Regions from separate parts of the Komagataeibacter medellinensis NBRC 3288 genome, predicted to be linked through region 2. Evidence: riboswitches for the same ligand, from Rfam matches in the RefSeq annotation. Region 2 holds a riboswitch; each other region holds the start of a gene.
What was found. A riboswitch is a leader RNA that binds a small molecule or an ion and turns the genes downstream of it on or off. The one in region 2 is predicted to bind cobalamin.
Positions count from the first base shown of each region.

Region 1: linked by a shared signal. The riboswitch ahead of GLX_RS15240 (TonB-dependent receptor plug domain-containing protein) and the one ahead of GLX_RS06340 (TonB-dependent receptor plug domain-containing protein) in region 2 are both predicted to bind cobalamin.
Region 3: linked by a shared signal. The riboswitch ahead of GLX_RS15270 (uroporphyrinogen decarboxylase/cobalamine-independent methonine synthase family protein) and the one ahead of GLX_RS06340 (TonB-dependent receptor plug domain-containing protein) in region 2 are both predicted to bind cobalamin.
Region 4: linked by a shared signal. The riboswitch ahead of GLX_RS10420 (DUF1636 family protein) and the one ahead of GLX_RS06340 (TonB-dependent receptor plug domain-containing protein) in region 2 are both predicted to bind cobalamin.

Region 1 covers NC_016037.1:142,266-148,124, forward strand. Annotated here, with positions in the region: gene GLX_RS15230 (FecCD family ABC transporter permease) at 1-129, opposite strand, end outside; gene GLX_RS15235 (ABC transporter substrate-binding protein) at 147-986, opposite strand; gene GLX_RS15240 (TonB-dependent receptor plug domain-containing protein) at 988-3,087, opposite strand; cobalamin riboswitch at 3,207-3,425, opposite strand; gene GLX_RS19065 (DUF6925 family protein) at 3,523-4,494, shown strand; gene GLX_RS15250 (cobyric acid synthase) at 4,499-5,859, shown strand, end outside.
Region 2 covers NC_016027.1:1,383,164-1,389,022, reverse strand. Annotated here, with positions in the region: gene GLX_RS06350 (cobyric acid synthase) at 1-566, opposite strand, end outside; gene GLX_RS18945 (DUF6925 family protein) at 571-1,542, opposite strand; cobalamin riboswitch at 1,640-1,858, shown strand; gene GLX_RS06340 (TonB-dependent receptor plug domain-containing protein) at 1,978-4,077, shown strand; gene GLX_RS06335 (ABC transporter substrate-binding protein) at 4,091-4,918, shown strand; gene GLX_RS06330 (FecCD family ABC transporter permease) at 4,951-5,859, shown strand, end outside.
Region 3 covers NC_016037.1:148,234-153,333, reverse strand. Annotated here, with positions in the region: gene GLX_RS15275 (carbohydrate porin) at 1-1,638, shown strand; cobalamin riboswitch at 1,787-2,020, shown strand; gene GLX_RS15270 (uroporphyrinogen decarboxylase/cobalamine-independent methonine synthase family protein) at 2,332-3,060, shown strand; gene GLX_RS17680 (Rieske (2Fe-2S) protein) at 3,082-3,309, shown strand; one part of gene GLX_RS15265 (IS3-like element ISGxy1 family transposase) at 3,368-4,296, opposite strand; one part of gene GLX_RS15265 (IS3-like element ISGxy1 family transposase) at 4,296-4,554, opposite strand; gene GLX_RS17675 (aspartyl/asparaginyl beta-hydroxylase domain-containing protein) at 4,590-4,913, shown strand.
Region 4 covers NC_016027.1:2,226,764-2,232,622, reverse strand. Annotated here, with positions in the region: gene acuI (acrylyl-CoA reductase (NADPH)) at 1-423, shown strand, start outside; gene GLX_RS10430 (CbtB domain-containing protein) at 591-815, opposite strand; gene GLX_RS10425 (histidine phosphatase family protein) at 984-1,520, shown strand; cobalamin riboswitch at 1,589-1,822, shown strand; gene GLX_RS10420 (DUF1636 family protein) at 1,986-2,390, shown strand; gene cobW (cobalamin biosynthesis protein CobW) at 2,396-3,442, shown strand; gene cobN (cobaltochelatase subunit CobN) at 3,573-5,859, shown strand, end outside.

The sequences.
Region 1 (5,859 bases), on a different replicon from region 2:
GCCTGCGGTATGCCGCCCGGCCAGCAGGTCCTCCAGTGCATGTGAAAACATGATGCGGGTTTCTCCCCACATGAGCGAGGTAACAAACAGCCCCATGACACCAGCCAGAAGCATGACGTTCAGCAGCATGGTTTGATGGGCAGGTTTCATGGGGCGGACATTTCAAGGTTGTGCCGTGCGTTACGCAGCATGACGACACTATCCAGTGTCTGTGGCAGGCCACACAACCAAAGCCGTGCGGGCAGATCCAGATGATGCGGCCCGGCAAAGGCCTGCTTCAACGCCGGGTGATCCAGCATGGACTGTGCAAGGGACGTTCCCTTCCCCGAACGGTCAAGGATCAGGAGATCGGGTGGCCGTGCAATCAGCAGTTCCATGGAAAAACGGGAAGATGACTGGTGCCCCATGATCGTTGCGTAATTACGAAAGCCGGCATGGGCAAGGACATCATCCGGAAGCGAGCCCTTATGGGTGACAAAGCCGTTGGCAGCATAGACGGCCGCCGTAGGATCGGTGGCACTGCGCTCGACTGAAAGGGAGGCCAGGCGCGTGGCAAAGGCCATAGCCAGTTGCTGCCCACGCTCAGGAACGCCGATGGCGTTGGCGACCGTCATGATCTGGACCGGAATATCCGTCAGGGATTTGGCGGGTGGCAGGGCTACAACCTGTGCGCCCCCTTCCCGCCCCGCCTGCATCGCGACGGCCGCGGTATAGATGCCACCCAGCACGACATCGGGATGGGATGCCACGATGCTTTCCGCCGTGGGTCGCAATACGGGAGCCTGTCGTGCCTGTTCGCACAGCACCGCGCTCCAGCAATCCCGGGCGAGCGGCGTAATACCGACGATCTGGCCCGGTTCGGCCAGCAGCAGCAACAACTGGTCGGTGCAGAGATTAAGCGAAGCCACGCGCGGGAGAGCCCATGCCGGTGCCAACGGGACACAGGCAAGGAAACCCGCCATCATCCCTGCGACCACGCTTTTCATGTCAATAATTCAGCATGAAGCCGCCATAACCGGCGCGACCAGGCTGCAGATAGCCGATGGGGTCCTCGAACTGGCGGTTCAGCAGGTTGTCGGCGCGGGCATAGACGGAAACGTAGCGGTTGATTTTGTAATTGGCAGCCACGTCGATGGTGAAATAACCATGCCCCTTGGCGCATGTGCTGCAGGACTCGCTGCCAATAACCGGCAGATCACGCCAGCCACTAGTATACAGGATATTGCCCGAAAAGGTCAGGTCGCGAATGGGGGTCCATGTCGTATTGAAATTGAACTTGTGCTGGGGACGGCGTTGCAACTGGACGTCGTTCGTCTCATCCCGGGCGTGGGTCCAGGTATAGCTCAGGTTAAATTCCAGATTGCTCAGCGCCTTCCAGTTCAGGAAGGCTTCCACACCATACATCCGCGCCTTCGCCACATTGGCGTATGAGTAGTTGTAGTCATATGATGAATCAATCGAAAGCGAGGACTGGATCAGGTTCCTGACCCGGTTGTCATACCAGGTTGCGCCGAAATTCAGACGGTCATGCAGCAGTTTCTGCTCAACACCCGCGTCATAGCCGATCAACTGTTCCGCCTTCAGGTTGGGATTGCCCTTTTCCGAATAACCCACACCCACCTGATTTGCGAATAACTGATACAGCGAAGGACCATGAAAACCGGAACCGGCGCTGGCCTTGATGATGGTTCCGGTGCCCGGCACATGGATTGCCGGGGCCACGCGCCATGTCACGTGGTTGCCGTAGCGCGAATTGGCATCATAGCGAATATTGGCCGCACCATACAGAATATGGTTCCAGTTCCCCTGATACTGCCCGTAACCTGCGGTCGTATCCATGCTGGCGGATGTATCGTATCCGCTGTCCCACATGCTTGAGGCCGTATGGCTGGTATTGAACGTATCATGGAAATGTTCGGCACCGATCAGAAGCTGGCCATACTGCTTGAAATTGAACGTGCCGTGCCAGTCCACCTTAAGTCGGCTGGAACGGTAATAATCCGGGTCTGGATTGACCGGGCTGCCGTAACTCGTGCCCGTCTCCGTCCAGCGGTTGCGGTTGGTCATGTAGCCAAGGCCAAGCACCTGATCAAAAAGCCCGTGAAAGGAAACCAGATGGGCCGTCCCGCGCACGATGGCCTCGTTCTGGTTGTTCTGTTCCCGCACACCCTTATCACCATACAGATTTTCACTTTGCAGGTCATACAGAGAGTAGGAATGATAATTGCTCTGTATCAGCCGTGCGGTCAGGCCAAGATCGAAATTATGGGTGACGTCATAACCCAGCCTGATATTGACGCCACGGTTGTCATTCCGGTTGCCTTCATGCCGCTGCTGCCGGTTGGCCCCATAATAACGCTCGATATAGGAAGGGATATTGTTGAACCCGTCCATCCGGTAATGGGAGAATTCTACATTATAATGAAAACGTCCCTTGCTGCCGCGTGCGCCAAAGGTCTGATTGAAGGTACCATACCCACCGCCTTCGATACGGACAAACGGCTTGAAACGGCCCTGCCCCTGTGCCGTGGTAATGTCGATAACCCCCGCCATGGCGTCGGCGCCGTACAGGCCGCTCTGAGGCCCACGCAGTATCTCGATCCGGCCCATGCCGTCGGTTACAAACTGACCGGCATCGAACATGCCATTGGTGGAACTTCCGTCATTGATGTCCATGCCATCCAGGCGGACCTTGACCTCGTTGGAATTATTACCACGCATGAAAATGGATGACGTGCCCCCTGGGCCGCCTGTCTGGACCACGTTCAGGCCCGGTTGGCGTGCCAGAATATCCGTCAGGCTGCGCCGCTGCTGGGTCTGGATCTGCTTTTCCGTGATGATGGTCATGCTGGTGCCGATATCATCGGTGGAGGTCGGCCGACGGGCGGCACTGACGCTGATCAGTTCGGGAAGACCCGTATCCCCCAACGAAACAACGGCTTTCGATTTTTTATTCTCGATGACGTACTGGTTGGCGGACTGTTTTTGCGGCGCGTGCTGTCTGACTGAATCATCGGCACGCGCCACTACAACCCCCATGGTCATCAACGTGGTGGAAGCAATCAGCAGATTACGGAATAGGATCATCTGGTTCAGGTCTCGCGGTCACATCATCGTTGCCACGAGAGCGCGCTGCCACAGGATTTCCGATCTGCACGGAATCCTGTAACACCACACCGTCAGGACACCCCGCCCGACAGTTCCCGGTCGCAACCATCATGACGGCAGGTCTCCTGGCTCACGGCGTAGCGTCCTGCACAACCTTCCCGGAAAACCGCGGTTTCCAGTGGCCCGGATCATGACATCCGGTAATGCAAGGACAGACCGTTTACAGTTGCGGGGGCAGCCGGAGCATTGGATCGCAATCCGCACTCTGTTCCCTTTTCATCCCCCCGAAAGGGGACACCGTCGGAACGATTCTGATCGGATGGGGTGTTCTTGTCAACCCGCATTCAATCTTTCAGTATCCTGTCAGGATTGCTGTTATTTTCAGCCTGATTGATGAATCACAGGATATTTCCGATGAAACGTATCACGCCCTCCATGCTGACTTCACTGGCGCTGGATCTCCGTAACGGCTGGAGCATTGGAACATTTGGTGCGATCGGCGAATTCCATCATGTTCCGGATGATAGGGTCTGCCTCACCCCATGTCCTGACGGGTTGGAGATCGTCACCCAACGCGGTGCCATACGCATTAGTCCCAGCGAACCCTTGCATGCCCTTGCGTGGGACTCTCTCGTCGGAAAAGGCAGACGCTGGCGGCATAGCATGGCGTTATGCGGCCCGTTACAACTGACCGCGAAGCATACCCTGAAGGTTCTGGGAAAGGATGCGGACGCTGTCCGACCAGAGGATCGTGATGCGTGGCTGATTGATCTTGGAATTGGCGTGGGCCGGGTCCGGATGTGCGTAAGGACAGAAAATGCCCGCCTGGTCGAAGCCCTTGCTGTTGACACGGATGACCCATTGGCCGTCGTCACAGCAGCATTTGCGCTTCTGATGGAAGTCCAGCCCCACAGGGTCATGCTTTCACCTGCTGGCAGACTGGAGGTCTACCAACCCGTTCCCGCACCTGATGGAGACTCTCCGCTCGGCGCCCATACCCACCTGCTGCCAAAACTGGTGAGGTTGAAACGACCCTGCTCCGCCCTCGATCCCATTCCGGAAGGCTGGCAGCCTTTCCTGACACTTCATCCGGCGGCACCGTTCCGACCGTCCGATGATGATTCCCATGATTATGACCGGCTTGCCGATCTATCCTTTCTGCCGTTGCTTGAGGAATTCGGCATGGAGGAAGACCTGCAGGTTTCAGGCACATTCCAGGCCCATGTTCGTCAACATGGAACACCGGAAAATCTGAAAATACCCGCTACAAGACGTGGTCGCGCGCGCATGCATATCGAACTGCTTCGCATGGCAGCCTGGGGTCACGAAGGCATGGAGCGATTTGTGCCTGCCGACACGATCAAGAGCGCTACGGACTGCGGCTGATTCCATGACAGCGATCATGTTGCAGGGCACGGGATCCGATGTCGGAAAGTCCGTTTTGACGGCAGGTTTATGCCGGGTTTTCGCTAACCGTGGCCTGACGGTCCGGCCTTTCAAGCCCCAGAATATGTCGAACAATGCCGCCGTGACGGTAGATGGAGGTGAAATCGGTCGGGCGCAGGCACTTCAGGCGCAGGCCTGCCGTATTGCCCCTTCCACCCTTATGAATCCGGTCCTTCTGAAACCGGAAAGTGATCATACAGCGCAGGTTATCGTCCGTGGACGCGCAAAAGGACACCTGCACGCTTCGAGTTTTATCGGTGGCCGGGCCGCATTCCTGCCCGAGGTTCTGACCGCCTTCAGGACATTATGTAGCCAATCCGATCTCGTGATTGTCGAGGGCGCGGGCAGCCCGGCGGAAATCAATCTACGTCAGGGCGACATCGCCAATATGGGCTTTGCCAGAGCCGCGAATGTTCCGGTCGTCATGATCGGCGATATAGACCGGGGCGGCGTTATCGCGTCACTCGCCGGTACCCATGCTGTTCTTGATCCAGATGACCGTGAGTTGATCAAGGGATTCATCGTTAATCGCCTCCGGGGAGACGCCAGCATTTTCCAATCTGGGTATGACTTCATAGAAAAGTTTACCGGCTGGAAGGGGCTTGGCGTTCTTCCTTGGATAGACAGTATACGTGAACTGCCTTCTGAAGACAGTATTCCTGAAGATGTTGACTGTTCCGCGGCCTCACGGATCGAGATAGCCGTCCCCCTTATGCCCCGCATTGCCAATTTCGATGATCTTGATGCGCTGGAAGGTGAAACGCATGTAAAGATCACACGGATCCGGCCCGGGCAGCCCCTTCCCGCGTCCGCGCATGTCGTGTTCCTTCCTGGTAGCAAGGCGACAATAGCAGACCTGCAATTTTTCAGGCGGCAGGGATGGGATATTGATCTGGCGGGACACGTCAGGCGGGGTGGATATGTATTCGGTCTCTGCGGTGGCTATCAGATGCTGGGACAGACCATAAATGATCCCGACGGAATAGAAGGGAACCCGACCACGATACCAGGACTTGGACTTCTGGAGGTTGATACCGTTCTGACCCGTGACAAGCAGATCAACCAGACTTCAGGCATGACGCTTTCCGATAGCGCGCGATTCAGTGGCTACGAAATTCATTGTGGGGAAACAGTTCGATCACATCACCGGGTCATGCCCCTAATCAGATGCGACGACGGACGGTTGGACGGAGCAATAAGCCCGGACGGTCGTATTGCAGGCTGCTATGTGCACCGTCTGTTTGACATGACTGGCCAACGCGCGGCATGGCTGGACAGATGGGGCGCACGCTCCGATGGACTGGA
Region 2 (5,859 bases):
ATCAACTCCCGGTCAGCCGGCTCAAGAATGGCATGGGTGCCAACGAGTGATGCGATAACGCCGCCCCGGTCTATATCGCCTATCATGATGACCGGAACATTCGCGGCTCTGGCAAAACCCATATTGGCGATGTCGCCCTGACGTAGGTTGATTTCCGCGGGGCTACCTGCGCCTTCGACAATCACCAGATCGGATTGGCCACATAATGTTTCGAAAGCGGTCAGAACCTCGGGCAGGAATGCAGCCCGACCGCTGATAAAATTGGAAGCATGCAGGTGCCCTTGTGCCTGTCCACGCACGATAACCTGCGCGGTATGATCGCTTTCCGGTTTCAGAAGAACCGGATTCATAAGGGTGGAGGGGGCAACACGACAGGCGTACGCCTGAAATGCCTGCGCCCGGCCGATTTCGCCACCATCTATCGTTACGGCAGCATTGTTTGACATGTTCTGGGGCTTGAAGGGCCGGACTGTCAGGCCCCGATTGGCAAAAACCCGGCATAAACCAGCTGTCAACACGGACTTGCCTACATCGGATCCCGTACCTTGCAACATGATCGCTGGCATGAAGTCACCCGCAATCCGTAGCGCTCTTGAGCGTATCGACAGGCATAAACTGCTCCATGCCCTTGTGACCCTGGGCTGCCATACGGAGCAGTTCGATATGCATGCGCGCACGACCACGTCTCGTGTCCGGTATTTTCATATTTTCCGGTGTTCCATGTTGACGAACATGAGCCCGGAATGCGCCTGAGACCTGCAGGTCTTCCTGCTTGCCGAATTCCTCAAGCAGCGGCAGAAAGGACAGATCGGCCAGACGGTCATAATCATAGGAATCATTATCGGACGGTCTGAATGGCGCCGCCGGATGAAGCGTGAGGAAGGGCTGCCAGCCTTCCGGAACAGGATCAAGGGCCGAACAGGACCGCCTCAGTTTTACCAGTTTTGGTAACAGGTGGGTATGGGCACCGAGCGGAGAATCTTCATCAGGTTTGGGAATGGGCTGGTAAACCTCCAGCCTGCCAGCTGGTGAAAGCATGACCCTGTGGGGCTGGGCTTCCATCAGAAGCGCAAATGCTTCTGTAATGACGGCCAATGGGTCATCCGTGTGAACAGCAAGAGCTTCGACCAGGCGGGCATTTTCTGTCCGTACGCACATCCGGACCTGGCCCACGCCTATTCCCAGATCAATCAGCCATGCATCACGATCTTCTGGCCGGATGGCTTCCACATCCTTTCCCAGAACCATCAGGGTATGTCTTCCGGTCAGTTGTAACGGGCCGCAGAACGCCATGCTGTGCCGCCAGCGTCTGCCTTTTCCAACAAGGGAATCCCACGCAATGGCATGCAGGGGACCGTTGGGACACAAGCGTATGGCGCCGCGTTGGGTGACGATCTCCAGCCCGTCGAAACAGGGGGTAACGCAGACCTTGTCTCCCGGGACATGATGGAATTCGCCAATCGCACCAAACGTACCAATGCTCCAGCCGTTGCGGAGATCCAGCGCTAGCGAAGTCAGCATGGCAGGCGTAATATGTTTCATCGGAAATATCCTGTGATTCATCAATCTGGCTGAAAATAACGGCAATCCTGATAGGATACTGAAAGATTGAATGCGGGTTGACAAGAACGCCCCATCCGATCAGAACCGTTCCGACGGTGTCCCCTTTCGGGGGGATGAAAAGGGAACAGAGTGCGGATCACGATCCAAGGCTCAGGCTGCCCCCGCAACTGTAAACGGTCTGTCCTTGCAATACCGGATGTCTTGATCCGGGCCACTGGAAACCACGGTTTTCCGGGAAGGTTAAGCAGGATGTCACGCCGTGAGCCAGGAGACCTGCCGTTATGATGGTTGCGACCGGGAACTGTCGGGCGGGGTGTCCTGACGGTGTGGTGTTACGGGCTTCCCTGCGGATTGGAAGCGCTGTGGCAGCGCGCTCTCGTGGCAACGATGATGTGACCGCGAGATCTGAACCAGATGATCCTATTCCGTAATCTGCTGATTGCTTCCACCACGTTGATGACCATGGGAACTGCAGTGGCGCGTGCTGATGATTCAGTCAAACAGCATAAGCCGCAAAAACCGTCCGCCAACCAGTACGTCGTCGAGAATAAAAAATCGAAAGCCGTTGTTTCTCTGGGAGAGACTGGCCTGCCCGAACTGATCAGCGTCAGTGCAGCACGTCGGCCAACTTCCACTGATGATATCGGCACCAGCATGACCATCATCACCGAAAAGCAGATCCAGACCCAGCAGCGGCGCAGCCTCACGGATATCCTGATACGTCAGCCTGGCCTGAACGTGGTGCAGACCGGCGGCCCGGGAGGCACTTCATCCATCTTCATGCGCGGCAACAATTCGAACGAAGTGAAAGTCCGCCTGGATGGCATGGACATCAACGACGGCAGTTCAACAAGTGGCATGTTTGATGCCGGTCAGTTCGTAACCGATGGCATGGGACGGATCGAAATTCTGCGGGGCCCGCAAAGCGGTCTGTATGGTGCGGACGCCATGGCAGGGGTCATTGATATTACCACGGCGCAGGGACAGGGACGCTTCAGGCCGTTTGTCAGGATTGAAGGCGGTGGTTACGGCACCTTCAACCAGACCTTTGGTGCGCGCGGCAGCAAGGGGCGGTTCCATTATAATGTTGAGTTCTCCCATTACCGGATGGATGGGTTCAACAGTATCCCCTCCTATATCGAACGATATTATGGTGCTGACCGGCAGCAGCGCCATGAGGGCAACCGCAATGACAACCGCGGCGTCAATATCAGGCTGGGTTATGACGTAACCCGCAATCTTGACCTTGGCCTGACGGCACGCCTGATACAGGGTAACAACCATTCATATTCATTGTATGATCTGCAGAGTGAGAACCTTTACGGCGATAAAGGCGTGAGGGAACAGACCAATCAGAACGAGGCTATTGTGCGTGGAACGGCCCATCTGGTGTCATTCCATGGACTGTTCGATCAGGTGCTTGGTCTTGGTTACATGACCAATCGTAACCGCTGGACCGAGACAGGAACAAGTTACGGCAGTCCGATCAATCCCGACCCCGATTATTACCGTTCCAGCCGACTGAAGGTGGACTGGCACGGCACGTTCAATTTCAAACAGTATGGTCAGCTTCTGATCGGGGCCGAACATTTTCACGACACGTTCAACACCAGCCACACAGCCGCCACTATGTGGGATAGTGGATACAATACATCCGCCAGCATGGATACGACCGCAGGCTACGGGCAGTATCAGGGGAACTGGAACCATATTCTGTACGGCGCCGCCAATATCCGCTACGACGCCAACTCACGTTATGGCAACCACGTGACATGGCGTGTCGCGCCTGCGATCCATGTGCCGGGCACAGGAACGATCATCAAGGCCAGCGCCGGTTCGGGATTCCACGGCCCATCGCTGTACCAGTTATTCGCCAATCAGGTAGGCGCGGGATATGCGGAAAAAGGTAATCCGAACCTGAAGGCTGAACAGTTGATCGGCTATGACGCGGGGGTGGAACAGAAACTTTTGCATGATCGACTGAACTTCGGCGCGACATGGTATGACAACAGGGTTCGGAACCTGATCCAGTCCTCGCTTTCGATTGATTCGTCATATAACTACAATTATTCCTACGCCAATGTTGCGAAGGCACGGATGTATGGCGTGGAAGCTTTCCTGAACTGGAAGGCGCTGAGCAATCTGGAATTCAATCTCAGCTATACCTGGACCCATGCCCGGGATGAAACCAGTAACGTCGAACTGCAACGCCGTCCGCAGCACAAGTTCAACTTCAATACGACATGGACCCCTATCCGCGACCTGACATTTTCTGGAAATATCCTGTACACCAGCGGATGGCGTGACCTGCCGGTCATTGGCAGCGAGACGTGCAGCACCTGTGCCAAAGGGCATGGATATTTTACCATTGATGTGGCCGCCAACTATAAAATCAACCGCTATGTCTCCGTCTATGCCCGCGCCGACAACTTGCTGAACCGCCAGTTTGAGGACCCGATCGGCTACCTGCAGCCGGGGCGCGCCGGTTATGGCGGGTTTGCGTTAAATTACTGACATGAAAGGCATGATGGCAGCGATTGTGGCCGGTTTTCTCGCCTGTGTCCCCTTGACGCAGGCTCTGGCGCTGCCACGCGTGGCTTCGCTCAATCTCTGTACCGACCAATTGCTGCTTATGCTGGCTGAACCGGGCCAGATCGTGGGGATCTCGCCACTGACCCGGGACTGCTGGAACGCGGTATTGTGCGAGCAGGCACAACATGTTCCGGTATTGCGACCCACGGCGGAAAATGTCGTGGCATCCCATCCCGATGTCGTGTTGGGCGGCGTCTATACGGCGGCCGTCGCGATGCAGGCGGGACGGGAAGGGGGCGCACAGGTGATCGCATTGCCGCCCGCCAGATCCCTGACAGACATCCCGGCCCAGATCATGGTGGTTGCCAACGCCATCGGTGTCCCTGAACGGGGACGACAACTGGCCATGGCCTTTACCACGCGCCTGGCCTCCCTTTCGGTCGCGCGGAGTTCTACCGATCCCACGGCGGCTGTCTACGCCGCCAATGGTTTTGTCACCCATGCGGGTTCGCTCCCGGATGATGTCCTTGCCCATGCTGGCTTTCGCAATTACGCAACGCTCATGGGACATCAGGCATCTTCGCGCTTTTCCATGGAACTGCTGATCGCGCAGCCGCCCGACCTGCTGATCCTTGACCGCTCGGGAAAGGGCACGTCCCTTGCCCAGTCCATGCTGGACCATCCGGCGCTGAAGCAGGCCTTTGCCGGGGCGCATCATCTGGATCTGCCCGCACGACTGTGGCTGTGTGGCCTGCCGCAGACACTGGACAGTGTCGTCATGCTGCGTAACGCACGTCACAACCTTGAAATGTCCGTCCCGTGAAATCAACCCACAAGACCCTGCTGCTGAATGTCATGCTCCTGATTGGTGTTATTGGCCTGTTTGGCGCGTCGCTTATGTGGGGAGAAACCCGCGTCATGTTTTCGCATGCGCTCGCGGACATTCTGGCGGGGCGGCACAGTGTCGGGGCAATTATTATAGAGCGTCTTCGCCTGCCGCGCACGCTTCTTGCCGTGATGGTGGGTGGGACGCTGGGCCTGTCGGGTGCTGTGCTGCAGGGATATTTGCGCAATCCGCTGGCCGATCCCGGCATTCTGGGGGTATCGGGGGGGGCAGCACTGGGGGCAGTCAGCGTGTTCTATACCGGCCTCATGCAGGTTTCCATCGTGGCCCTGCCACTGGGTGGCCTGACGGGCGCGTTGTGTGCGGCTGCTGTGCTGATGGGACTGGTGGGACGCGGGGGCACGCTGGTGCTGCTGCTGGCGGGGGCGGCGCTTAGCAGTTTTGTGGCGGCCCTGACGGCGCTGGTGCTGAACCTTGTGCCCAGTCCCTATGCATCATTCGAGATCATGCACTGGCTCATGGGGTCGTTGACGGACCGTACTTTTACCCATGTCTGGATCTGCCTGCCCGGTGTTGTGTGCGGCACCCTGCTCATGCTGTCTGCGGGCCGCGCGCTGGATGCGCTGACATTGGGGGAGGACGTGGCGGAAAGCCTTGGGTTCCGGCTGCGTGGCCTGCGGGGTATCCAGACGCGTATCGTGCTGGGGGCGGCGCTGGCCGTGGGATCATGCGTGGCGGTTTCGGGGGCGATCGGTTTTGTGGGGCTGGTGGTGCCACATCTGTTGCGACCGCTGACGGGATACCAGCCATCGCGTTTGCTTGTACCATCGTTTCTGGGGGGCAGTCTGCTGCTGTTGCTGGCAGATATGGTGGTGCGTCTGGTGGCGGTCGGCCCCGAACTGCAACTGGGCGTACTGACG
Region 3 (5,100 bases), on a different replicon from region 2:
ATGACATTTCTTGACTCTCCGGGCGATACGCAACGCTCGGCTCGTGTGCTTTTTATCAATTCCACTCTGGTAGGAAGTCTCTTCGCATACTCAGCCGCTTATGCTCAGGCTCCTCAGACCCAGATCGAGGAAGATCGGGCGCGCCTTGGCAACTCCACTCCGCTGGTTGAGCAGATCGACCCAGCAACCATACGTGATTCGGAGCGCGCGCAAGCCGATGCTGCGGAGAAGGCGGCTGGTGACGATAAACTCGACACCAGTGGTAACCTGCTAGGCAATATGTGGGGCGCGCGGTCATGGATGTACAAGCACGGCATCAGCTTCGACATCCAGGAAGTCGATGAACTCTGGGGCAACGGGACTGGCGGTTCGGCTTCTGGTAATGATGGTGCAGGCGGATCAGGCACCGGCCCGTCCTACGACGGTGTAACCATGCCCACGCTGACCGTCGATACCGAGAAACTGTTCGGGCTGAAGGGGGGGCTGTTCAATGTCAGCGCACTGCAGACACGCGGGCGCTCGATCTCGCAGGACCATCTGGCCAATTTCAACCCTGTCAGCGGATTTGAGGCTGACCGTTCCACCCGCCTGTTCGAACTGTGGTACCAGCAGTCTTTCCTTGGCGGCAAGCTGGACGTAAAGATCGGCCAGCAGGATCTTGATACCGAGTTCCTGATCAGCGATTACGCCTCGCTTTACCTCAACGCCAATTTCGGCTGGCCCATGGCGCCCTCGGTCAACCTGTACGGCGGCGGGCCGTCCTGGCCGCTGTCGTCTCCCGCCATCCGGATCCGCTACCGGCCGAGCGAGAAGTTCACCTTCATGTTTGCCGCAGCGGACGACAATCCGCCGGGTAACCGCTATAATTCTACCCCCATCCAGCAGGCTACCGGCTCCATCAGCGGCTATAATTCCGATCCCACCAGCCAGACCTATGATGGCGCCAACGGCACCAATTTCAACATGGGCACCGGTGCCCTGCTGATGACCGAACTGCAATACGCGCTTAACCCGCAGCCGGCCGACATGTCGAACGTGGCCAAGAATCCTGGCCTGCCGGGCGTGTACAAGCTGGGCGGGTTCTATGATACCGCGAAGTTCGCCGACTATCGTTACAACCGCAATGGCGGTTCGTTAGGAGCTGCCGTGGCCAACGCCACCGCAGCCACGCCACAAAGTGACCTGACCCCGCGCTGGGACCGGGGTAACTGGATGGTGTATGGTATCATCGACCAGATGATCTGGCGGCCGTCGCTCACATCGGCCCGCTCGGTGGGCGTGTTCGTACGCGCCACGGGTAATGGCGGTGATCGTAACCAGATCAGCTTCGCTATTGACGCCGGCCTGAATCTTAAGGCGCCGTTTAAGGGGCGCGATAACGACACGATCGGTCTGGGCTGGGGCATTGGTCGCGCCAGTTCCGGCCTGCGGCAATTTGACCGCGACAGTCAGACGCTTGTGCAGGGCAATGAAAACCATCTTGAACTGACCTATCAGGCGCAGGTTACGCCGTGGATGGTCATGCAGCCTGATTTTCAGTACGTATGGCACCCTTCGGGCGGCGCGCCGGATTGGACCGGTTTGCGCCGCGTAGGTGACGAAGCGATTTTCGGCCTGCACAGCAGCATTACTTTTTAAGTATAAATACACGAACAGAAAGTACTAATTTATATTATTGTTAAATCATATAAAACGTATGAATATGATAAGACGTAGAGTGTACTTGGCCGTCTGATCAGCATTGAAAGGAAAACATTGCTGAAAAGTGGAAGGTGGTGGCATATTCGCCTTCTATATAGTCAGTGGTTCCGTGCAAACGGATGAAAAGGGAACACCGTTCCGCTTCGGCAGGGTCCGTCCCGGAAGCCAGTCGGTGGCTGCTCCCGCAACTGTAAGCGGTATGGGGTCGTGTCGTCCATTTTCTGAGGGGAATGGGCCACTGTTGTGTCAGCAACGGGAAGGTAGACACGATCTGCGATAATCCGTGAGCCAGGAGACCTGCCACTGTCGATCTCACGGCCGCCGGGCGGGATGAACCGGAGGCAGGAGCACGGCTTTGCAGCACTGCATAGGCTTGCCTGTCGCTGAACGACACGGCACTTCCACAATTACAAACTGGCATGATGATGCGCAGACCTGCGGTGAACCCTCATGCTACTGACCGGGACGCTTGGTCTCTCGGGTTTTGATACCCCCGCATTGACCGCTTTGCAGCGGCGCACAGGCGTCTCGCATGTAGCGTCCAATTCCTGCCCGGATGACTGGCATCGCGTGTGGCAGACAGCACAGATGGTGGGTGTGGGGAAGGCTCCTCAGTGCGGCAGGAAGCGCATGCCCGAACTGACAGATCAGACGTTCTTCCACTTATGCAGCAATCCTGTCCGCGATGCATTTGTTGATGCATGGCAACGCGGGATCGCGACTGTGCCTGTGCTTCTAGGGCCAGTGAGCTTTCTTGCCGCATGTGACCGGACTGACGGCACGGACCCTGTCCTGTTGTTATTGAAGCTTCTTCCGGTGTACATCGAGATTCTACACGAACTCGCCACGGCAGGCTGTTTCTGGGTTCAGATTACGGAACCTGTCACAACGGCTGGTCCGATGTCGAAAGAACGCCAGACGGCGATGGAACTGGCATGGCGGAGCATGGCAGAGGTGGCATCCGGACATGCACTATCCCTCGTCTTCGTCGGGGGAGGAGGGGGCTTCTGGCGTAACCTGCCCCACGTCATGTCATTGCCGATGAATGGCCTTCATATCGATATGGTGCGCGGCGGCGCAGAACTTCCATCGGTGCTCTCTAATCTTAATCCGCGCTGTGACCTTCTTCTGGGAGTTGTGGACGGCCTGAATCGGATTCCAACGGATGTCTATAGCGCGATGCGATGGATAGATAAGATCCGTGCAGAATGTCTACGAAGGCGCGTGATTATTACACCGTCTACGACAATGCGTTTCACCAATAAGGACGGTAGGCAATTACCGCCTGAGGTTCACAATACACTTTCAGACTTGGCGAAGGTTCAACGTGCTTGCGTGGCGGCGACCTTCGTCCATTAACAAGATTTTGGAGGAATTGTCATGGGCATGACACATACTCTACTGCAACCTTTTGATCCGGACCACAATGCACAATGGTATCCCGCTTTGCGCAGTGCAGATCTGAGACATCAAAAAGCAATCGGGGTTTATTGCGGCAGCAGACCGGTTGTCATTGTCCGTCCAGAGGCAGGGCTGGTGTTCGCACTTGATGACCGGTGTACGCATCGTCAGGTACCACTCAGTCGTGGCGTGGTCAGCGGAACCTAGAGGTGGACCCGTCTGTTCGGACAGTTTTTGGGTTTGAATAAGCTATACCCGGTTGTTGTTATGCCGCCATTCTGACGGCGTTGCTGTTGGCCATCTGGTCCGGGGTTAACGCCGGACCAGATGGCGTCGGCGCGCCATGATACGCCTCATCAGGCGTTCGTCCAGCCAGGGCCGTATGGGGACGTTGCCCGTTATAATGGGTGATCCATTTCGTGAGCCCCACTCGAAGTTCTGATCCGGTCTCAAATGCGTGCAGGTAGACACATTCGTATTTCAACGACCGCCACAGACGCTCGATGAACACGTTGTCCAGCCAGCGCCCACGCCCGTCCATGCTAATGCGGATCTGACGTTCTTCCAGGATACCGGTAAAACGGGGCGTCGTGAATTGTGAGCCCTGGTCCGTGTTGAAAATCTCCGGGGTGCCGTAACGCATCAGCGCATCCCGAAGTGCCTCAATACAGAACTCCGCGTCCATCGTGTTCGACAGACGCCAGGACAGCACCTTGCGCGTGAACCAGTCCATGATCGCCACGAGATAGAGAAATCCCCATTTCATGGGAATATATGTGATATCGGAACACCAGACCTGGTTAGGTCGATCAATGACCAGATCCCGCAGCAGATATGGATATTTCCGATGCTCCGGATGGGGCACACTCGTGCGTGGCTTCTGGTAGATCGCCCGCAGGCCCATGATCGCCATGAGCCGGCGGACGCGTTTGCGCCCCACTTCATGTCCCAGGCGGCGCAGATGCCATGTCATCTGCCGCGAGCCATAATACGGCCTTTCCAGGAACTGGGCGTCGATCAGCCGCATCAACTCCAGATTGGCCTCACTCTGTGGCACAGACCGATAGTAGACGCCCGACCGGTTGAGTCGCAGCAGTGTGCATTGCCGGATTATCGGCAGACGCGCTCGCTTCGGGTCAATCATCTGCCGCCTCTGATCACGCCCAACCGAGCAGAGGCATCGCGTAAAAAATCCCGTTCCACGAGAAGCTCGCCTATCTTCGCGTGCAGTTTCTCCACATCAGCAGGGCTGACCGGGGGCTCAGACGTCGCTTTCCCGGAAAAGGTGGCCGCCATCCCCTCGATCGCCTGCCGTTTCCACTGGGCGATCATCGTCTGATGCACCCCATGTTTCGAAGCCAGTTCCGCCAGCGTCAGTTCCCCACGGATCGCTTCCAGGGCAACCCGTGATTTGAACTCCGCCGCATACCTCTTGCGCGTAACCTTGCCCATAAAACCCGTTCTCTCTCAGGTCGGATTATAGCTTATTGCCCTGTCCGAAAAATGGGGACCACCTCTGCTGGATACGGATAGACGATCAAACGTTATGCTGGCAGGATGGAAAATGTATCCTGTTTGACGACACATACCCTCATGAAGTCCAGAACAATACATCGGATCATCGGGTAGTGTTGCTTATCCAGTTTGAACGGCCCACATACGGAGTTGGCCGTCTGGTTCAGGGTATGTTTCTCAAGGTCGTTCGTCGTTCGGCATTCGTGCAGGAAGCCAAAAACAATCTTGCACACTGGCATGCCCTCCATCATGAGATGGCCCGGACAGAACGCCAAACCAGCGGACTGACTGTTTGATCCAGTCATGGTAACAACGGGAAGGCGCAGAATGATAAAGTGTAAAAAGTGCGGTGCTGATTTTTCATGTCAGCCTGAAGGTGCGTGCTGGTGCATGGAAAAGCCCCGTGGCCTGCCGGTTCCGACGGATGATCAGGCAGGGTGCCTCTGTCCTGTTTGTCTGGATGCCCTGACGAACCAAGGCCCT
Region 4 (5,859 bases), 840 kb from region 2:
TACCTGACCAGCCTGGGGGCTACCGAAATCCTGCCGCGCGATACGCTAAGCCCAACCGGCAAGGCACTGGAGACGGCGCGCTGGGCGGGGGGAATCGATGTGGTGGGGGGTGAGGCACTGGCCACCATGTGCGCCTCCATCCGGCACGGGGGTACGGTTGCGGCCTGCGGGCTGGCAGGCGGCATGAACCTGCCGCTGACCGTGGCCCCCTTCATCCTGCGCAATGTGCGACTACAGGGAATCGACAGTGTCATGTGCCCGCGCCCGCGCCGCATGGCGGCATGGGCCCGGCTGGCGCGTGATGTGGACCCGACCCGGCTGGACAGCATGCTGCACGACGCGCCACTGAATGATGCCATTGTAACCGCCCCGCGCATCCTGGCCGGTCACATCCGGGGGCGCACGGTCATCACCATCGCCTGAACGTAAAAAGCGGCACGCCCGCAGGGGAATGCCGCTTTCTGCAATCTGGCAGGCAATGGAGCGCCGAGGCATTTCCAGCGAAAACCGCTTCGGTGAAAATGCTCCGGTTTATTATTCTTACGAATATCTTCACCTGTTTGAATGCACGCATTCAAACAGGACGCGCTCTAGTGGCAGGGGAAGCCCAGCAGGTGACGGCCGTCATGCACGAATTCATGCACGTAATGGCCGGAGATGAGCGAGGTCGCGCCCTGCTCCGCACCAACGAAATAGATCAGCAGCGAGGCCAGTACCAGGCCGAACACACCCCACGGCAACAGGTCTCGCACCGGGATGGAAACCTGCGGCGCTGCAATGCCCGTGCTGGACAGGACGGATGTATCTTGGCTCATACCGGAAAACTCCATGGATCACGCACAACCCGGAGCAGTATGCATGGAACCTGGCGCGCACACCTGTCCCCGTATCCCGGATCTGGCGCCATGTTTCCAAAATTGGCATGAAAGGTCAATCACTCCCTTGCGGGGTCCACCCCTTCGCGCCACGCAGGTCCGCATATCATGAACCAGATCCTGACCTGTCTTGCCCTGCCGGTACCCGACAGCCTGCGCCGAGGCCATTTTCCCAGCCCATATGATGGCCCGCCGCCCCTGCCCCCCGCAATCAGGCGCGCCATGTCAGAGGCACAACTGGTCTTCGTACCACCTGCCCTCGTCCTGACCTGCCCATCCCCCGTCGTGCGGCCCGATACGGGCGTGAACGGCATGGACATGGGAACATGGGGGGGTATGGCACTGAAAGACCTGCCCCCTGCCGAGCTTGCCCGCTGGGTGGCTGACCCTGACTTCGCTCCGCCGGGCGGACAGAACAGGGCAGCCCATCTGGCGCATATGCAGGCCTGGCTTGCCGCCCTGCCCGTCTCCCCCACCCGGCTGTGCGTTCTGGCCGATACGACAGTGATCCGCGCCATTGTGGTAGCGGCACTGGGCGGGAACGGGACCATGCTGTCGCGGCTGGATATCGCCCCGCTCAGCCACACCAGACTGACCCGGCACGCACGCTGGCGCGTGGCGGTGGTGGGCGCGCCCCTGCACTGAGGACTAGCATGATGGCAGGACATGTCACGCCATGCTGCCTTGTCTTTGACAGCGCGGGGGCCAATCGTCTAATCCAGCCAGACGATGGTTCCCCATTGGGGAGAATAGGGAAGACGGTGCGCCCGACAGGCAAATCCGTCGCTGCCCCCGCAACTGTAAGTGGCTGTTTTCCGGCCCGGCCCGCCATGGGGCTGGCAGTGTCACTGGTGCGCGCCGCAAGGTGGCGCCGGGAAGGCCGCCGGAAAGTCGAGACTCCACCCTCCGCCACAAGCCAGGAGACCTGCCATCCTTCCCGGTTCCCGCTACGGGTCGCCGGAAACAGGACCGATATCTGGATCGCATGGCTGGCGGGGTGCCCGGCACGCGACGGGCCACCGCCACGCGGCTTCGCGGGCGGGGCCGCAACCGTGCACCCCGCCACCAGGCCAGCCCACGCGGCAGGCCGCACAGAGGGCACGTCGCCATATGATCACGCTTCCACAGACGATATCCACACCGGGTAACCCGCCACCCGTCCATCTGCATGTCTGTGTTACGTGCCGCCGGGGGCTGCCCGCATCCGACAACCCGCAGGGGCGGCAGTTGCATGATGCGCTGGTGGCGCTGGCCCATGACAGCCCGCAGGTCGTCATCCATGAGGTCTCCTGCCTTGCCGCGTGCGATGCAGGCTGCACCGCCGTGGTCGCCAGCCCCGGCAAGTGGGGCTGGCTGCTGGCCAATCTTGGCCCTGAAAAAGCAGAAGACCTGCTGACCTACATCACCGCCTATGCTGCCGCGCGCAGCGGCACCGTCATGCCATCGCGCAGGCCCGCCAGCCTGTCGGACATGGTACGCGGCCGCTTTCCCGCATCGCTTTTTTCTGGAGCCTGATCGCCATGACCTCTTCCTCCACCGCCCGTGCACGGGTACCCGTTACCGTCATCACCGGCTTTCTGGGTGCCGGCAAGACCACGCTACTGCGCCATGTGCTGGCCAACGCCAAAGGCCAGCGCATTGCCATTGTGGTCAATGAATTCGGCACGCTTGGCATTGATGGCGACACGCTGCGCGCCTGCGGCGTGGAAGGCTGCCGGGACGAGGACATTGTGGAACTGACCAATGGCTGCCTATGCTGCACGGTGGCGGACGATTTCCTGCCTACCATGGAAGCGCTGCTGGACCGTGATGCACCGCCCGACCATATCGTGATCGAGACTTCGGGTCTTGCCCTGCCCAAGCCGCTGCTCAAGGCGTTCGGCTGGCCCACCATCCGCACGCGCATGACGGTGGATGGCGTGGTGACCGTGGTGGACGGCCCCGCCGTTGCCGCCGGGCGCTTTGCCGATGACCCCGAGGAAGTGGCCCGCCAGCAGGCCGCCGACCCCTCGCTCGACCACGATAACCCGTTGGCCGAGGTGTACGAGGACCAGCTGCTGTGCGCCGATCTGGTAGTGTTGAACAAGACCGACCTCATGACCGCCACGCAGGCCGATGCGGTGGAAGCCGCGATCCGTGCCGAGATCCCGCGCGCGGTCAAGGTGGTGCGTGCGACCGACGGGCAGGTTGATCCCGCCATCCTGCTCGGCCTGGATGCGGCGGCGGAGGATGACCTTGATGCCCGCCCTTCCCACCACGATGCGGAAGGGGGCGAGCACGAGCATGATGATTTCGAGAGCTTCGTGCTGCCCATTACCGAACAGGCCAGCGTAGAGGAATTCATCAACCGGCTGAAAACCGTAGCCGAACAGCACGACATCCTGCGCATGAAGGGCTACGCCACGGTTGCGGGCAAGCCCATGCGACTGGCGGTGCAGGGCGTGGGCGGCCGCTTCCGCCACCAGTTTGACCAGCCCGTACCCAAGGCTGGTCCGCGCGGCGGCAACCTTGTGGTCATTGGTCAGAAGGGGCTGGACCAAGCTGCGATTGCGCGCATGCTGGCGTAGTATCCAAGGCAAACTGATAAAAGTTCTTGGGCGCCGCCTTTTCTTTAAAAGGCGGCGTTCTTCGAAGCTTTTTGGGAAAAAATCTTCACCAAAAACTTTTTTATGATTTCACGGGAACGGAGCGGGCACCATGCATCTGCTGGCACGCGAAATCCGCACGCTGGATGACGGCGATCAGGCGCAGGACCTGGGGCATGCCCCGGCCGATATCGTGTTCCTGTCTTTCTCCGACAGTGACCTGCTGTGCCTGGACGCCGCACATACGGCAGAGGATGCGCCCGCCGCCAGCCTGCGCAGCGCCAACCTCTCATGCCTGCTGCACCCCATGTCCATCGACCTGTATGTGGCCGATACCATCATGGAGTCGCGTTGCGTGGTGGTGCGGCTGCTGGGGGGCCTGGAATACTGGCGCTACGGGGCGGAAGAACTGGCACGCGCCTGCCAGCAGGCCCGCATTCCACTGGCCTTTGTGGCGGGTGACGGGCGCGATGACCCACGCCTTGCCCGGCTTTCTACCGTGACGGAACCCATCCGCGCACGCCTTGACGCGCTGCTGCGCGCGGGCGGGACAACCAATACCGCCACCGCCCTGCGCCTGATGGCACATCTGGCCGGGTGTGGGCCGGATGAGAACACGCCGCCCGAACCCCTGCCGCCTGCGGGCCTGCTACAGGTGGCGGATGCAGCCCTGCCGCTGCGCGCGCTGGTGGTGTTCTACCGCGCGCACCTGCTGGCGGCGGATATCGACCCCATCATGGCGCTGGCTGATACTCTGGCCCGCTACGGCATGGGGGCGGATCTTTTATACGTGACCTCGCTCAAGGATGCGGCATCCGTGCGTATCCTGACTGCCCGCCTTGCGGCGGCACCGCCAGATGTCATCATCAACGCCACCTTTTTTTCCGCCCGCGCGGGGGTGGATAACGCCTCCCCGCTCGACCTTGCGGGCGTGCCGGTACTGCAGGTGCAGCAGCCCGGCATTGCCCATAACCTGTGGCGTGACAGCCTGCGCGGCCTGTCGCAGGCCGACCTTGCCATGCAGGTCGTGCTACCCGAACTGGACGGGCGGATTCCCGCCTTCCCCATTTCCTTCAAGGAAGAAACCACACCCGGCCTGCCCGCGCGCCATGTACCCCATGCGCCGGGCATCGACATGACCTGTGCGCGCGCGGCAGGCTGGGCACGGCTGGGCCATAAACCGGCTCCCGCGCGGCGGGTAGGCATCGTGCTGTCCGATTATCCCGGCGCGCAGGGTGCGCCCACCGGGCAGGCAGCCCATGCGGTGGGGCTGGACAGTTTTGCAAGCCTTGAGCACATCATGCGCCTGCTGGATAGTGCGGGCTACGATACGGGCCACGCCCCTCTGCCCACGGCGGACGGACTGGCCCACGCACTGGCCCGTGCGCCAGCGCGGCCCTTTATATCGGTTTCCACCTATCGGGGCTGGCTGGCCGCCCTGCCTGCCGCACTCCAGGTCACGCTTGAAGCGTGCTGGGGTGCACCGGAGAATGATCCGGCCTGCGCCGATGGCCGGTTTCACCTGCGTCATGTGCAACTGGGCCAGATCGTACTGGCGCTGCAACCCGACCGTGGCACGACCACCGACCGCCATGGCGGCTACCATGATCCCGACACACCGCCACGCCATGCCTATGTCGCCTTCTACCTGTGGTTGCAGCATGGGCTGGGACTGGATGCCATGGTGCATCTGGGCACGCATGGCACACTGGAATGGCTGCCCGGCAAGGCGGCGGCCCCGTCAGTCACCTGCTGGCCTTCGGTTCTGGTGGGCGGGATGCCGGTCATCTACCCCTTCATCGTCAATAACCCCGGCGAGGCAGCCGCCGCGCGCCGCAGGTTGGGGGCTGTAACCATCGGGCACCTGACCCCCCCCATCATGGCGGCGGGCCATGCAGGCCATGACACGGGCGAACTGGAGCGCCTGATTGATGAATATGCCGCAGCCGACGGGCTGGACCGTAGGCGGGGCGCCATCCTGCGTGGTGAAATCCTGCAACGCGCCGACAGCCTTGGCCTGCTGGGCGAAAGCGGCGTGGACCGCGGGACGGACGAGGACGAGGCCCTTGCCCGCCTTGATGCCTACCTGTGTGACGTGAAGGACCTGCAGATCCGCGACGGGCTGCATATATTCGGCTGTCCCGCGCCACGCATGGCGGAACTGGCCCATGCCATTGCCCGCTCGTGCGGCGCGCAGGCCCCGGAAGGTATCGCAACCCGGCTGGCGGCCTGCGGGCAGGCGGAAAGCCATGCCCTGCTGGCGGCACTGGACGGGCGCTTTGTGCCGGCAGGCCCCGCAGGTGCCCCCACGCGCGGGCGGGCGGACGTGCTGCCCACGGGGCGCAACCTGTACGCCATGGACCCGCGCGCCATTCCAACCCGGTCGGCACTGGTGCTGG